One region of the Geodermatophilus sp. SYSU D00708 genome, then DNA from elsewhere that is predicted to be linked to it. Evidence: riboswitches for the same ligand, from Rfam matches in the RefSeq annotation. Region 1 holds a riboswitch; the other holds the start of a gene.

Evidence for each region. A riboswitch is a leader RNA that binds a small molecule or an ion and turns the genes downstream of it on or off. The one in region 1 is predicted to bind thiamine pyrophosphate.
Region 2: linked by a shared signal. The riboswitch ahead of ACI79D_RS08405 (ECF transporter S component) and the one ahead of thiM (hydroxyethylthiazole kinase) in region 1 are both predicted to bind thiamine pyrophosphate.

The regions. Positions count from the first base shown of each region.
Region 1 covers NZ_JBJGYS010000029.1:65-7,016, forward strand. Annotated here, with positions in the region: gene ACI79D_RS20220 (alpha/beta fold hydrolase) at 13-858, opposite strand; gene ACI79D_RS20225 (helicase) at 957-2,690, shown strand; gene ACI79D_RS20230 (alcohol dehydrogenase catalytic domain-containing protein) at 2,759-3,772, opposite strand; TPP riboswitch at 3,921-4,015, shown strand; gene thiM (hydroxyethylthiazole kinase) at 4,008-4,805, shown strand; gene thiE (thiamine phosphate synthase) at 4,802-5,470, shown strand; gene thiD (bifunctional hydroxymethylpyrimidine kinase/phosphomethylpyrimidine kinase) at 5,467-6,282, shown strand; gene ACI79D_RS20250 (TenA family protein) at 6,279-6,952, shown strand, end outside.
Region 2 covers NZ_JBJGYS010000007.1:72,314-79,265, forward strand. Annotated here, with positions in the region: gene ACI79D_RS08380 (GNAT family N-acetyltransferase) at 1-81, opposite strand, end outside; gene ACI79D_RS08385 (VOC family protein) at 159-671, opposite strand; gene ACI79D_RS08390 (aminotransferase class I/II-fold pyridoxal phosphate-dependent enzyme) at 765-2,222, shown strand; gene ACI79D_RS08395 (Mut7-C RNAse domain-containing protein) at 2,240-2,944, shown strand; gene ACI79D_RS08400 (Nramp family divalent metal transporter) at 3,051-4,343, shown strand; TPP riboswitch at 4,440-4,543, shown strand; gene ACI79D_RS08405 (ECF transporter S component) at 4,541-5,155, shown strand; gene ACI79D_RS08410 (ABC transporter ATP-binding protein) at 5,188-6,579, shown strand; gene ACI79D_RS08415 (energy-coupling factor transporter transmembrane component T family protein) at 6,576-6,952, shown strand, end outside.

The DNA.
Region 1 (6,952 bases):
CCCGGGGCCGGCTCAGCCCTCGACGCGCTCCAGGAACCGCTTCAGCGCCTCCAGGAACACCTGCGGCTGCTCCGAGTGCACCCAGTGGCCGGCGTTCTTGACCCGCACCAACCGGGTGGCCGGGAACAGCTCCTCCATCCGCGCGCGGTCCTCGGGGAGCACGTAGTGCGAGTTCGCGCCCGCGATCCACAGCACCGGACCGTCGTAGCGGGCGCCCGGGGGCGGCTCGGGGAACCCCCGCAGCTCCCCGAGGTCGCGCTCCAGCAGCTCCAGGTTCAGCCGCCAGCGCCATCCGCCGTCCGCACCGAGGCCCTCGCGGACCAGGCTCTGCAGCAGGAAGGAGCGGACCATCCGGCTCGGGACGACGGTGCGCAGCGCGGCGTCGGCGTCCTCGCGGGTCCTCAGCGCGCCGAGGTCCAGCGCGCGCATGGCGGCGATGTACGCGGCGAAGGGGGAGGCCTCCTCGTCGGGGTCGTCGGTGCGTCCGCCGGACACCGGGTACTCGGTGGGGGAGATGTCGACGACGACCAGCGCGCGCAGCAGCTCCGGGTGCCGCAGCGCGACCTGCATCGCCACCTTGCCGCCCATCGAGTGCCCGACGAGGGTGACCGGTTCGGCGAACGACCGCAGCTCGTCGGCGACCATCCCGGCCATGTCGAGGTAGTCGACCCGTTCGGTCCACGGCGAGTGCCCGTGGTTGGGCAGGTCCAGGAGGGTCACCCGGTGGTCGCCGGAGAGGCCCTTCGCGGCCGTCGTCCAGTTCTTGCCCTGACCGAACAGGCCGTGTACGAAGACCACCCGCGGGCCGCGCTCGCCCAGCGTCCGGGCGTGCAGCCGTTCCTCGGAGTTCTCCGTCACCCGGCGATTCCACCAGATCCCGTCGTCCGCCCCACCTACCGTCGACGGCCGACGAAGACACCGGTCGGCGTCCGCGCCGACGGAGGGGGAGCACACCCATGCCCGGACGGCGTCGCCGCACGACGAGCCGCTCGACCACCACCCGCAGCACCACCCGCACCGCCGCCCGCCGCGCGGCACCGGCCCGCCGCACCGCGAAGCCGGCTCCGGAGCGCCCGGTCGCCGGCCCGGGGGAGCGGGTGTGGGTGCTCGCCGTCCCGTTCCGCGCCCCGGCACCCGGAGCCCAGTGGCGCCCGGACCTGCAGGCCCACGTGTACGTCGGCCGCGAACTGCCGCCGGAGCTGGCGCCCTACGACCCGCCGCCGTACACGTTCGAGCGCTTCCTCGAGGACGAGCTCAACGCCACGCCGCGCCCGCTCCCCACCGGCCGCCCCATGCAGCCGCGCGACGAGCAGCTCACCGGTGCGGCCGCGATCGCCGCGTCGGCGAAGGCCGGGCACCGGGTCTTCCTGCTCGGTGACGACCCCGGCGTGGGCAAGACCGGCACCGCCGTCCTGGCCGCCCGGGAGGTCGCGGCGCAGCGCGGCGGCCGCACGGTGCTGGTCGTCGCCGACCGCCCGGCGGCGATCACCATCCCGCACTGGACGCGGTCGATCGCCGGCTTCGGCGACGGCGGCCTGCGCTGGTGCGTGACCACGTGGGACCGCCTGGCGAAGGTCGCCAAGCTCCGGTTCGACGTCGTCATCGCCGACGAGGCACACATGGTGCGGCACACGACGACGCAGCGGTGGAAGCACTGGAAGGCGGTCTCCGGCGCCGGCCGGGTGAAGGACGCGCCGTTCGTCATCGCGGCCACCGCCACCCCCGCGCACACGCCGCTGGAGCTGCCCTACCTGGCGCCGCAGTTCGCCCAGCGGCACGGCGAGCCGCTGCGCTCGTGGGCCGACCTGCCGGCGAAGCTCGCCGACCACGGGTTCCACGTGGAACGGGGCCGGTACGGCTGGACCTGGACCGAGGACGCCGACCGCCGCCGCGCCGACCTCGCCCGGCTGCAGGACTGGCTGGCCGAGGGCTCCCCGCCGGCGACGCTGCACCGCCCGGCGCCGTGGGGCCCGGTGTCGGTCACCGGGACGCCGGTGTCGCTGACGCCGGCCGAGCGGGCCGCCTACGAGTCGGAGTGGCAGGAGTTCCGCGCCGAGATGCAGCTGGCCCGCCGCGGCCGGCAGACCGCGCGGGGCCGGGCGGCGCTGCTGCGGTTCCGGCAGAAGGCCGGGCTGATCCGCGCACAGGCCACCGTCGACTGGGTCAAGGCGCAGGTGGAGGCCGAGCGGCAGGTCGCCGTCTCGGTGGAGTTCGTGGAGACGGCGGCCGACCCGATCCGGGAGGCGCTGCTGGACTCGGGCGTCGCCGTGGCCGCCATCTACGGACGCGACCGGTTCGACGTCGAGGCCGAGCGGCTGCGGTTCCAGACCGGCGCCGCGCCCGTGTGCGTCTTCACGGTGACCGCGTCGATCAGCCTGCACGCCGGCGAACTGCTGCCCGACGGGACGCACGCATCGGCCACGCCGCGGGTCGGGCTGTTCCACCAGCCGCGGTTCTCCGGCATCCAGGCCCGCCAGGTCACCGGCCGCACCCACCGCGACGGGCAGGTCTCGCCGTGGCGGGTGGCGTTCGCCGAGGACACCGTCGAGGAGCAGGTCGCGCGGGTGATGGTGGAGCGGCTGGCGGTCAGCGGCTCGACCGCGGGCGCGGACACGTCGTCCCTGCAGGAGATCGCCGAGCTGCTCGACGCCGACTGGCTGCCCTCGACCACGCTCACCGGCACCGACTGACGCGGACTCGGTCTCAGCCGCAGTCGTATCTCGCCGCGCGGCCGGGTCGCCCTGACCGTCCACCCCGCTCAGGGCACGAGTACCGCCCGGCCGAGCACCCGGCCGGCACGCAGGTCGTCGAGCACCCGCACGGCGTCGTCGAGCGGGTGGGTCGTCACCGTCGTCACCAGGCGACCGCGGGCCGCGAGGTCCAGGGCCTCGACCAGCTCGGCGCGCCGGTTGCCGACCGACGTCACGATCCGCTGCTCGGGCACCACCATCGCCAGCGGGTCGATCTCGACCCGGTCGAAGCTGTAGCCGACGTAGACGAGGGTGCCGCCCTTGCCGAGGGAGGCGAGCGCGGCGGCGCCGGTGTCCCGGGTGCCGACGAGCTCGAACACCACGTCGGCGCCGCGGCCGCCGGTGGCCTCGCGGACGGCGCCGGCCACGTCCTGCGTCGAGGCGTCCACCGTCACCGCGGCCCCGAGCTCGGTGGCCAGCTCCAGCCGCTCCCGGGAGCGGGCGACAGCGATGACGCGGGCGCCGGCCTCCCGCAGCACCTGCACGAGCGCGAGACCGACCCCGCCGGCGCCGTAGACGACCGCGTCCGCGCCGGGGCCCACCCCGGCCACGCTGACCGCGTGCAGCGCCGTCGTCGCGCTGCAGCACAGGGTCGCGGCGGTGGGCAGGTCCACGCCGTCCGGCACGGGCACCACCGCCGTCGCCGGGACGACGAGCTGCTCGGCGAATCCGCCGTCGGTGGCGAAGGTCAGGAACCCGAGCGGCGCGTCGCAGAGGTGGTCGTCCCCGGCGGCGCACCACCGGCAACGGCCGCAGGCGTGCAGGTAGTGGACGGCGACCCGGTCGCCCACCGCGAGCCCGGCGACGTCCTCGCCCAGCTCGGCGACGACGCCCGCGACCTCGTGGCCCAGGGTGATCGGCGTCCGGGCCGGGGTGAGCAGCCCGTCGAGGAAGTGCAGCTCGGTCCCGCAGACGCCCGCTGCGGCGACGTCGAGGACCACCTCCCCGGGACCCGGCCGCGGCCGATCGACGTCCTCGACGCCGAGGGGTTCGCCGACCCCGTGGAAACGGACAGCACGCATGGAACGGCCTCCCTACGCCGGCATGACCCGGACAGGTTCGAACGGTCGACGGCCCCAGCCGCCCTCTCAGCCCACTCGGGTGGGCTCCCGCGGTACGGCCCGGAGGCTACCCGCCCGGCCTGGGAGCGACGTTGTTAGGTTCGGGGTCGTAAGTGGCACGGGGTGCCCCCGCCCGGGGCTGAGAGCACACCCGTCGAACCTGCTCCAGTTCGTACTGGCGAAGGGATGTCACGGCGTGGGAGCCATCGACCTGCGCGCGGCCCGCGAGGAGCTGCGCACCGCTGCACCGCTGGTGCACTGCCTGACCAACACCGTCGTCCAGACGATGACGGCCAACGCCCTGCTGGCCGCCGGCGCGGCGCCGGCGATGGTGGACGCGCCGCAGGAGGCCGGGGACTTCGCCGCGGTCGCCTCGGCGGTGCTGGTCAACGTCGGCACGGTGCACGAGCGCACCGCCGAGGCCATGCGGCTGGCCGCGCGCTCCGCCGGCGCGGCCGGGACGCCGTGGGTGCTCGACCCGGTCGCGGTCGGTCCGCTGGCCTACCGGACGGCGCTGGCCGCCGAGCTGGTCGAGCTGCGGCCCACCGCCGTCCGGGGCAACGCCTCCGAGGTCCTGGCGCTGGCCGGGGCCGGCACCGGCGGCCGCGGGGTGGACAGCACCCACAGCACCGACGCCGCCTCCGAGGCCGCCCTCGGCCTGGCCCGGCGCACCGGGGGAGTGGTGGCGGTCAGCGGCGAGGTGGACCTGGTCACCGACGGACGGCGGACCGTGCGGGTGGGCGGCGGCTCGGTCCTGCTCACCCGCACCACCGGCGCCGGCTGCGCGCTGGGCGCCCTGGTCGCCGCCTACCTCGCCGTCTGCGACGACCCGCTGACCGGCGTCGTGGCCGCGCACGCGCACGTGGCGCTGGCCGCCGAGGTCGCCGCCGACGTCGCCGACGGGCCCGGCACCTTCGCCCCGGCCTGGCTCGACGCCCTCGACGCCCTGGACGGGGAGTCCCTGAGCCGGGCGGACGTGCGGGAGGAGCGGTGAACGGGTTCGACCCGACCCTCTACCTGGTCACCGACACCGAGCTGGCCCGGCCCCGGCCGGTCGCCGACGTCGTCCGCGCCGCCGTGGCCGGTGGGGTCACCGCCGTCCAGGTGCGCGACAAGACGGCGTCCCGGCGGCAGCTGCTCGCCCTCACCCGGGCGGTGCAGGCCGCGCTGGTCGACCGCCCCGACGTCGCGGTCGTGGTCAACGACGCGGTCGACGTCGCCCTGCTGGCCGGCGCGGGCGTGCACGTCGGCCAGGACGACCTCCCGCCGGCCGAGGTCCGGCGGCTGCTGGGCCCGGGCGCGCCGCTGGGGCTGAGCGTCACCTGCGCCCCGGACCTGCACGCCGCGCTGGCGCTGCCCCCGGGCACCGTGGACCTGGTCGGCATCGGCCCGGTGTGGGCGACGCCGACCAAGCCCGACGCGGCTCCCGGCCTCGGCCTGGCGGGCACCCGGGAGCTCGCGGCCGCCGCCCGCTCCGCGGGGCTGGTCGCCGTCGCGATCGGCGGGATCGACACCGCCAGGGCGGCGGAGGTGGCGGCGACCGGGGTGGACGGGATCTGCGTCGTCTCGGCGGTCTGCGCCGCGCCCGACCCCGCGGCCGCCGCCCGGGAGCTGCGGGCGCGGATCGACGCGGGCCGCTCGGTGGGGGTCCAGCGATGAGCGGCGTGCCGGTCGCCCTCACCGTCGCGGGCAGCGATCCCAGCGGCGGCGCCGGCATCCAGGCCGACCTGAAGACCTTCAGCGCCCTGGGCGCCTACGGGACAGCGGTGCTGACCGCGCTCACCGCGCAGAACACCCGCGGGGTCACCGGCGTGCACCCGGTGCCGGCGGAGTTCGTCGCCGCGCAGCTCGAGACCCTGCTGGACGACGTCGAGGTGCACGCCACCAAGCTCGGCATGCTGGGCAGCGCGGAGGTGGTCCGGACCGTGGCGCGGGTGCTGGCCGACCGCCGGGCGGGGCCGGTCGTCTGCGATCCCGTGATGGTGGCGACCAGCGGCGACCGGCTCATCGACGACGCTGCGGTGGACGCCGTCCGCACCGACCTGCTGCCGGTCACCGACCTCGTCACGCCCAACGTGCCCGAGGCGGCGGCGCTGCTCGACGCGGCGCCGGCGACGAGCGTCGACGACCTCCCCGGGCAGGCCACCGCGCTGCTGGCCCTCGGCCCGCGGGCGGTGCTGCTCAAGGGCGGCCACCTCGGCGGGGAGGAGAGCGTCGACGTGCTGGCCACCGCGGACGGCGTCACCGTGACCCACCGTCCCCGGGTGCGGACGACGGCGACGCACGGCACCGGTTGCACGCTGTCCTCGGCCCTCGCCGCGCTCGCCGCCCGCGGCCGCACCGACGACTGGGCGCGGCTGGTCGACCCGGCGCGCGACTTCCTGCACACCGCGCTGGTCGCCGGGGCCGGCCTGGGCATCGGGTCGGGGCACGGGCCGGTGCACCACTTCGCCGGGATCTGGCCGTCGTGAGCACCGCCGCGGACCTCCCCGGGGACGCCGTCGAGGCCCCGTTCACCGAGCGCGCCTGGGCCGCGACCGCCGGCCTGCGCGCGGCCATCGACGACCTGCCCTTCCTCGCGGAGCTGGGCTCCGGCGCGCTGGCACCGGCCACGTTCCGGCACTACCTGGAGCAGGACGCGCTCTACCTCGCGGACTACGCCCGGGCGCTGGCCCTGCTCGCCGCCCGCGCCCCGGACTCGGCCGCCGCGTCCTTCTGGGCGACCTCGGCGGCCACGACCGCGACGGTCGAGCGCCAACTGCACGCCGACCTGCTCGCCGCGGAGCTGCCCCCGGCCGACCGGCCGGGCGGCGACCCGGTGCCCTCACCGACCTGCCTGGCCTACGTCTCCTACCTGGTGGCCGCGGCGGCGACGGCTCCGTACGCGGTCGCCGCCGCGGCCGCGCTGCCCTGCTACTGGGTGTACGCCGACGTCGGCGCGCGCCTGGCGCGGACCGCGGCCCTCGTCCCCGGGCACCCGTACCTGCGCTGGGTCGCCGCCTACGACGCCCCGGAGTTCCAGGAGGCCGCCCGCACCGCCCGCGCGCTGGTCGACGCGGCCGCCGGCGAGGCGCCCGGCACGCAGCCGGCCATGCTGCGCGCCTTCACCGTCGCCACCCGCTACGAGCTGGATTTCTGGCG
Region 2 (6,952 bases), on a different contig from region 1:
CGCGGCGAAGACGTCGGGGACGTCGTCGGTCCGCCAGGGCCGCAGACGCAGCGCACCGGCGGCCAGCTCATCGGGGATCACGGAAGGGCATCGTGCCTCACGGCCCCGAGCGGAGTGCCACGGGCGCGTTCTCCGCGCCGTGGGACTCCGCTGGGGCGTTAGGCGGGGAGGGAGACCCCGACGCCGCCACGGGTGTGCGCGCCGTAGCGGGCGATCTCCTGGTCGAGGTCCAGCGGCGAGGTCATGGCCGCGCCCGCCGTGAGCTCCGGGGTGATGAACTCGGCCGGCAGCAGCCAGGACACCTCGAACTCCAGGCCGTCCGGGTCGTGCGCGTAGAGGGCCTTGGTGGTCACGTGGTCGCTCATCCCGACCAGCGCCCCGGCCTGCAGCAGCGCGTCGCGGATGCGGGCGAGCTCGGCGAGGGTGTCGACCTCCCAGGCCAGGTGGTAGAGGCCGACCGTGCGCCGGCCGGCCTCCGAGGCGCCGGCGGCCGCGCCGATCTGGAACAGGCCGAGGTCGTGGTCGTTGCTCGACCCCTCGGCCTGCAGGAACACCGCGGCACCGGGGATCTCCATCTTGGCGCGGAAGCCGAGCACATCGCGGTAGAAGGCGTGGCTGCGGGCGACGTCGCGCACGTAGAGGACGGCGTGGTTGAGGCGCTGGACGGGCATGGTCGGACTCCTGACGGTCGGCAGGACGCCAGTGTGCGCCCATCTGCTTGAGACTTCAAGTATCGGTCGCGCCCGATCGGGTAGGTGCCGGGCATGGACCACTCGCGCGCCCCCGTCCTCGAGGCCCTGCAGGAGTTCCGCCGCCGGGGGGACGTCGTCTTCGGCCCGCCCGGCCACAAGCAGGGCCGCGGCGCCGACCCGCGGGTGGTCGAGGTCGTCGGGGAGGGCGTGTTCGCCTCCGACGTCCTCTCGCTCAACGGCCTCGACGACCGGCGCGAGTCGCAGGCGGTCACCACCCAGGCCGAGGACCTCATGGCCGACGCCGTGGACGCCGACAAGGCCTTCTTCTCCACCTGCGGCAGCTCGCTGTCGGTGAAGAGCGCGATGATCTCGGTCGCCGGCCCGGGCGAGGAACTGCTGGTCAGCCGCAACGCGCACAAGTCGGTGGTGGCCGGGCTGATCATCAGCGGCATCCGCCCGGTCTGGGTGCACCCGCACTTCGACGCCGAGCGGCACCTGGCCCACCCGCCGGAGCCCGAGGACGTCCGCCGCACGCTCGACCGGCACCCGCAGGCCAAGGGGATGCTGCTGATCACCCCGACCGACTGGGGCACCTGCGCCGACATCGCCGGCGTCGCCGAGGTGTGCCACGAGCGGGACCTCCCGCTGATCGTCGACGAGGCCTGGGGTGCCCACCTGCCCTTCCACCCCGACCTGCCGGCCTGGGGGATGGACGCCGGCGCGGACGTCGTCGTCACCAGCGTGCACAAGATGGGCGGGGCGATCGAGCAGAGCTCGGTGTTCCACCTCAAGGGCTCCCGCGTGGACCCGGAGGTGCTCAAGCAGCGGGAGGACCTGCTGGGCACCACGAGCTCCTCGTCGCTGGTGTACCTGACCCTCGACGGGTGGCGTCGGCACATGGTCGAGCAGGGCGAGGAGCTGCTGGGCAGGGCGATCGAGCGCGCAGCGCGCATCCGGGCGGAGATCGACGCACTGCCGGGCCTGGCGGTCATGGGCCGCGAGGTGGTCGGCACCGGCGGCGCCTTCGACCTCGACCCGCTGGCGATCACCGTCGACGTCCGGGGCCTGGGCATCACCGGCTTCCAGGCCGGGGACTGGGTGCGCGCCGCCTGCCACGTGGACCTCGGCGCGGCCGACACCTTCCGCGTCAACGCCCGCATCACCCACGCCGACGACGACGAGACGGAGAAGGCGCTGCTGGACGCGCTGCGGGCCCTCGTGGAGGGTGCCGCGTCGATGGAGCGCCCGCCGCAGGTGGACCTCCCCTCGCCGCAGGGCCTCGAGCTGGAGCAGGCGATGACGCCGCGCGATGCGTTCTTCGCCCGTGTCGAGCAGGTGCCGGCCGCCGAGGCGGTGGGCCGGGTGGCCGCCGAGCTGGTCAGCCCCTACCCGCCCGGCGTCCCGGTGCTGGCGCCCGGCGAGCGGATCAGCCAGGACGCCGTCGACTACCTGACCAGCGGGGTGCAGGCCGGGATGCTCATCCCCGACGCCGCGGACCCGTCGATGGAGACCCTCCGCGTCGTCTCATAGCCCTCGGGAGGCCAGCGGTGACCGGCTCGGTGGACGTCGTCGTCCCGCCGCCGCTGCGCTTCCTCCTGCCGGGACGGGACCGGCACCGCGGCGTCCGGCGGATGCGGTTCGACCCCGACGCCACGCTCGGCCACGTCGTCCAGGCGGCCGGGGTGCCGCTGACCGAGGTCGGCGGTCTCCGGGTCGACGGCGCCCCCGCCGGGGTCTCCGACCGGACTCGGCCGGGCAGCACCGTGGAGATCGCCGAGGTCCCGCGGCCGCAGCCGGTGCCGGCCGGCGGCTTCCTGCTCGACGTCGGGCTGGGCACGCTGGCCCGCCGGCTGCGGCTGCTCGGCCTGGACGCGGCGTGGTCCAACGACGCCGACGACGCCGACCTCGTGGTCCGCGCGACCGCCGAGGAGCGCGCCCTGCTCACCCAGGACCGCGGCCTGCTCATGCGCCGGGCCCTGCCGTCGGGGGCGCTGGTCCGCGGCGCCCGGCCCGACGACCAGCTCGCCGACGTCCTGGACCGGTTCGCTCCCCCGCTGGCGCCGCTGACCCGCTGCACCGCCTGCGGCGCCCGGCTGCTGCCGGTGGCCAAGGCCGACGTCGCCGACCGGCTGCCCGCCGGCACCCGGCGGACCTACGAGGAGTTCTCCCGCTGCCCGGCCTGCGACCGGGTCTACTGGCGCGGCGCGCACGCCCGCCGGATCGACGCGCTGGTCCGGACGGCGACCCGGTAGGCCCCCTAGGTCGGCCCCCGGGGGCCACGGGCTGGCCCGCACGTGTCACCCGCGGCGGGCACAGGAAGGAGCGCCCACCCACCTGCACCGCTCCTGCGAGGCCGCCGTGTACCTGTCGAAGACCGAGGCCGCCGTCCTGCCGACCACGCTGGTCGGCGCGCCGAGACCGGCACCCTCCGGGTCCGGACGGCGGCGGCTGTGGCCGCTGCTGGGTCCGGCGTTCGTCGCGGCGGTGGCCTACGTCGACCCGGGCAACTTCGCGACCAACTTCGCCGGCGGCGCCTCGTTCGGCTACACGCTGCTGTGGGTGATCGTGGCGGCCAACCTCATGGCGATGCTCATCCAGTCGCTGACCGCCAAGCTCGGGCTGGCCACCGGCCGGGACCTGGCCACCCTCTGCCGCGAGCAGCTGCCCCGGCCGGTCACCCGCGGGCTGTGGCTGCAGGCCGAGGCGGTCGCGATCGCCACCGACCTGGCCGAGATCGTCGGCGGCGCGGTGGCGCTGAACCTGCTGTTCGGCGTGCCGCTGCCGATCGGCGGGGTGATCACCGCCGTGGTCGCGTTCGTGCTGCTGGCCGCGCAGTCCCGAGGGCACCGGCCGTTCGAGCGGGTGATCGCCGGGCTGCTGCTGGTGATCGGCCTGGGCTTCGGCTACACGCTGGTCAGCTCCGGCGTCGACGTCGGCGGGGTCGCCGGCGGCCTCGTGCCGTCGTTCGCCGGCTCGGAGAGCCTGCTGCTGGCCACCGGGATCCTGGGCGCCACCGTCATGCCGCACGTCATCTACGTGCACTCCGCGCTGACCCCGGGCCGGTACGGCGACGTGGTCACCGCCGGGCGCACCCAGGCCGGCCGGCGCCGGCTGCTGCGGGCCCAGCGGGTCGACGTCCTGGTCGCGATGGGCCTGGCCGGGCTGGTCAACGCCGCGATGCTGGTGATCGCCGCGCAGCTGTTCACCGCCGACGACGGCATCGAGTCGCTGGAGAGCGTGCACGCCGGGCTGGGCGACCAGCTGGGCACCGGCGCCGCGCTGGCCTTCGCCGTCGCGCTGCTCGCCTCCGGGTTCGCCTCCTCCTCGGTCGGCACCCACGCCGGGCAGGTGGTCATGGCCGGCTTCCTGCGCCGGCACATCCCCGTCCTCGCCCGCCGGCTGGTCACCCTGGCCCCGGCCCTGGCGGTGCTGCTGCTCGGCGGCGACCCGACCACCGCGCTGGTCTGGTCGCAGGTGGTGCTCTCCTTCGGCATCCCCTTCGCGCTGGTGCCGCTGCTGTGGCTGACCGCCCGCCGCTCGGTCATGGGCAACTGGGTCAACCGGCCGGTCACCACCATCACCGGGGCGGTCGTCGCCGCGCTGATCATCGGCCTCAACGCCCACCTGCTGCTGGGCTTCGTCCTCGGGTGAGGGACCCTGCCGTCACCAGGGGGCCGGGCGCCATGCCCACGGAGGCACCGGCGGACGGCGGCAGCGACGGAACGGTCTAGGCTGGTCACACAACCGAACACACAGCAGGGGAGCGCTTCGGCGCTGAGAGTGCGGGTTCCCGCAGACCCTCGAACCTGATCCGGGTCATGCCGGCGCAGGGAGTCTGGAGGAAAGCCATGGCCGACCAGGCCGTCCGTCCGTCGTCGGCTGCGCCCACCGGGGGCCGCTCGCGCTGGCGCACCGTCGACATCGTCGTCACCGCCGTCCTGGGCGTCGCCTTCGGCGTCGTCTTCTGGGCCTGGGGCCTGCTGTGGGCGGGCACCGGCACGGCCTTCGCCGCCTTCCCGCCCGGGCAGGCGTTCATGTACGGCGTCTGGCTGGTCCCCGCGGTGCTCGCCCCGCTCGTGGTGCGCAAGCCCGGCGCGGGCCTGTTCGCCGAGCTGGTCGCCGCGATCGTCTCGGCGCTGCTCGGCTCGGCCTGGGGGACGACGACCATCGTCTACGGCCTGCTGCAGGGCCTGGCCGGGGAGGCCGGCTTCGCCGCCTTCCGGTACCGCCGCTTCGGGTGGCCGCAGGCGCTGCTGTCCGCGGCGCTGGCCGGCGCGATGGCCGCCGTCCTGGACCTCCTCTACTACTACCCGGACTGGACCGCGGGCTGGAAGACGACGTACGTGGCGCTGGTCGTGGCCGGCACCGTCGTCGTCGCGGGCGCGGGCAGCATGGCGCTGACCCGCGCGCTGGCCGGCAGCGGTGCCCTGTCGGCGTTCGCCTCCGGCCGTACCCGGGTCTGACGCTGACCGGGGGGTCCCCGGCCGCCGTCCGGGTGGCCGGGTGGGGCTTCCGGCACGCCGGCCGGCGGGCCTGGGCGGTCCGGGACGTCGACCTGACGGTGGCCCCCGGTGAGCGGCTGCTGCTCACCGGGGCCTCCGGCTCGGGCAAGTCCACGCTGCTGCGGGCGCTGGGCGGCCTGCTGGACCCGGAGAACGGGGACGCCGTCGGCGAGCTGACCGTCGACGGCGAGCCGCCCGACCGCCGGCGGCAGCGGGTGGGCATGGTCTTCCAGGACCCCGACTCGCAGCTGGTGATGACCCGCGCCGGGGACGACGTCGCCTTCGGGCTGGAGAACGTCGGCACCCCGCCCGCGGCGATCGGGCCGGCCGTGGACGCCGCCCTCGCCGCGGTCGGCTTCGACCTGGGCCGCGACCGGTCCACCGGCGCGCTGTCCGGCGGGCAGAAGCAGCGGCTGGTGCTGGCCGGCGCGCTCGCCCCGCGCCCCGGCCTGCTGCTGCTCGACGAGCCGACCGCGCAGCTGGACCCGGCCGGCGCCGAGCTGGTCCGCGGCGCGGTGGCCCGGGCGGTCGCCGACCGCGGCGCCACCCTCGTCGTCGTCGACCACGACGCCGCGGCCTGGCTGCCCCTGGTCGACCGTGTCGTGGAGCTGCTGCCGGGCGGTGGTGTGGCCGAGCACGGCCCCGGGTGGGCACCGGCTCCGCTGCGCCTCCCCGTCCGGCGCAGCTCCCCCGCGGGGGCGGTGCTGCTTGCCGCCGACGCCGCCGGGTTCACCCACCGCGGCTCGACCGCCCCCGCCCTGCCGCCGACCGACGCCGTCCTGCGGGCCGGGCGGACCCTGGCGGTCACCGGCCCCAACGGCACCGGGAAGTCCACGCTGGCGCTGCTGCTGGCCGGCCTGCGGGCGCCGACGACCGGCCGGGTCACCACCGGGCCGGCGCTCACGGCGGGGCTGCGCCGCCCGGACCGGCCGCCGTCCCGCTGGCGGGCCGCCGAGCTGGTGGAGCGGGTCGGTACCGTCTTCCAGCACCCCGAGCACCAGTTCCTCACCGGACGGGTGCGCGACGAGCTGTCCCTGGGTCCGCTGCGCGCCGGCGCGGGCGAGGGCGCGGCACACCGGCGCGCCGACGAGCTGCTCGAGCGGCTCGGCCTGGCGCCGCTGGCCGAGGCCAACCCGTTCACCCTCTCCGGCGGGCAGCAGCGGCGGCTGTCGGTCGCCACCGCGCTGGCCACCCGGCCGCCGGTCCTGGTGCTCGACGAGCCCACCTTCGGCCAGGACCGGGACACCTGGTCGGAGCTGGTCGCGCTGCTGGCCGAGCAGCAGGACGGCGACCGCGCCCTGTGCCTGGTCACCCACGACGCCGACGTGGTCGCCGCGCTGGCCGACGACGTGCTGAGCCTGGGCGCCCCGGTGGCGGTCCCGTGACCCCGCCGCTCGCCCTGGGGCCGGTGCGCCCGGTCCCGCTGTCGGCGGTGAACCCGGTCGCCCAGCTGGCCGCCATCGCCGTCCTCACCGTCGTGCTGCTGGTCAGCGGCGACCCGGTCACCCCGGCGGTGGTGCTCGCCGCCGAGCTGACGCTGCTGCCGGCCGCGGGGTTGACCACCCCGCGGGAGGTCGCGCGCCGGACCTGGCCGCTGCTGCTGAGCGCGGCCGGCGTCGCCTGGGTCAACGTGGCCTTCGGCGCGCTGGACGGCGCCGATGCCTGGCTCAGCGGCGCCACCTGGGGCCTGCGGGTCATCGCCCTGGCCCTGCCCGGGGTCCTGCTGGTCGCCTCCACCGACCCGGTCCGGCTGGCCGA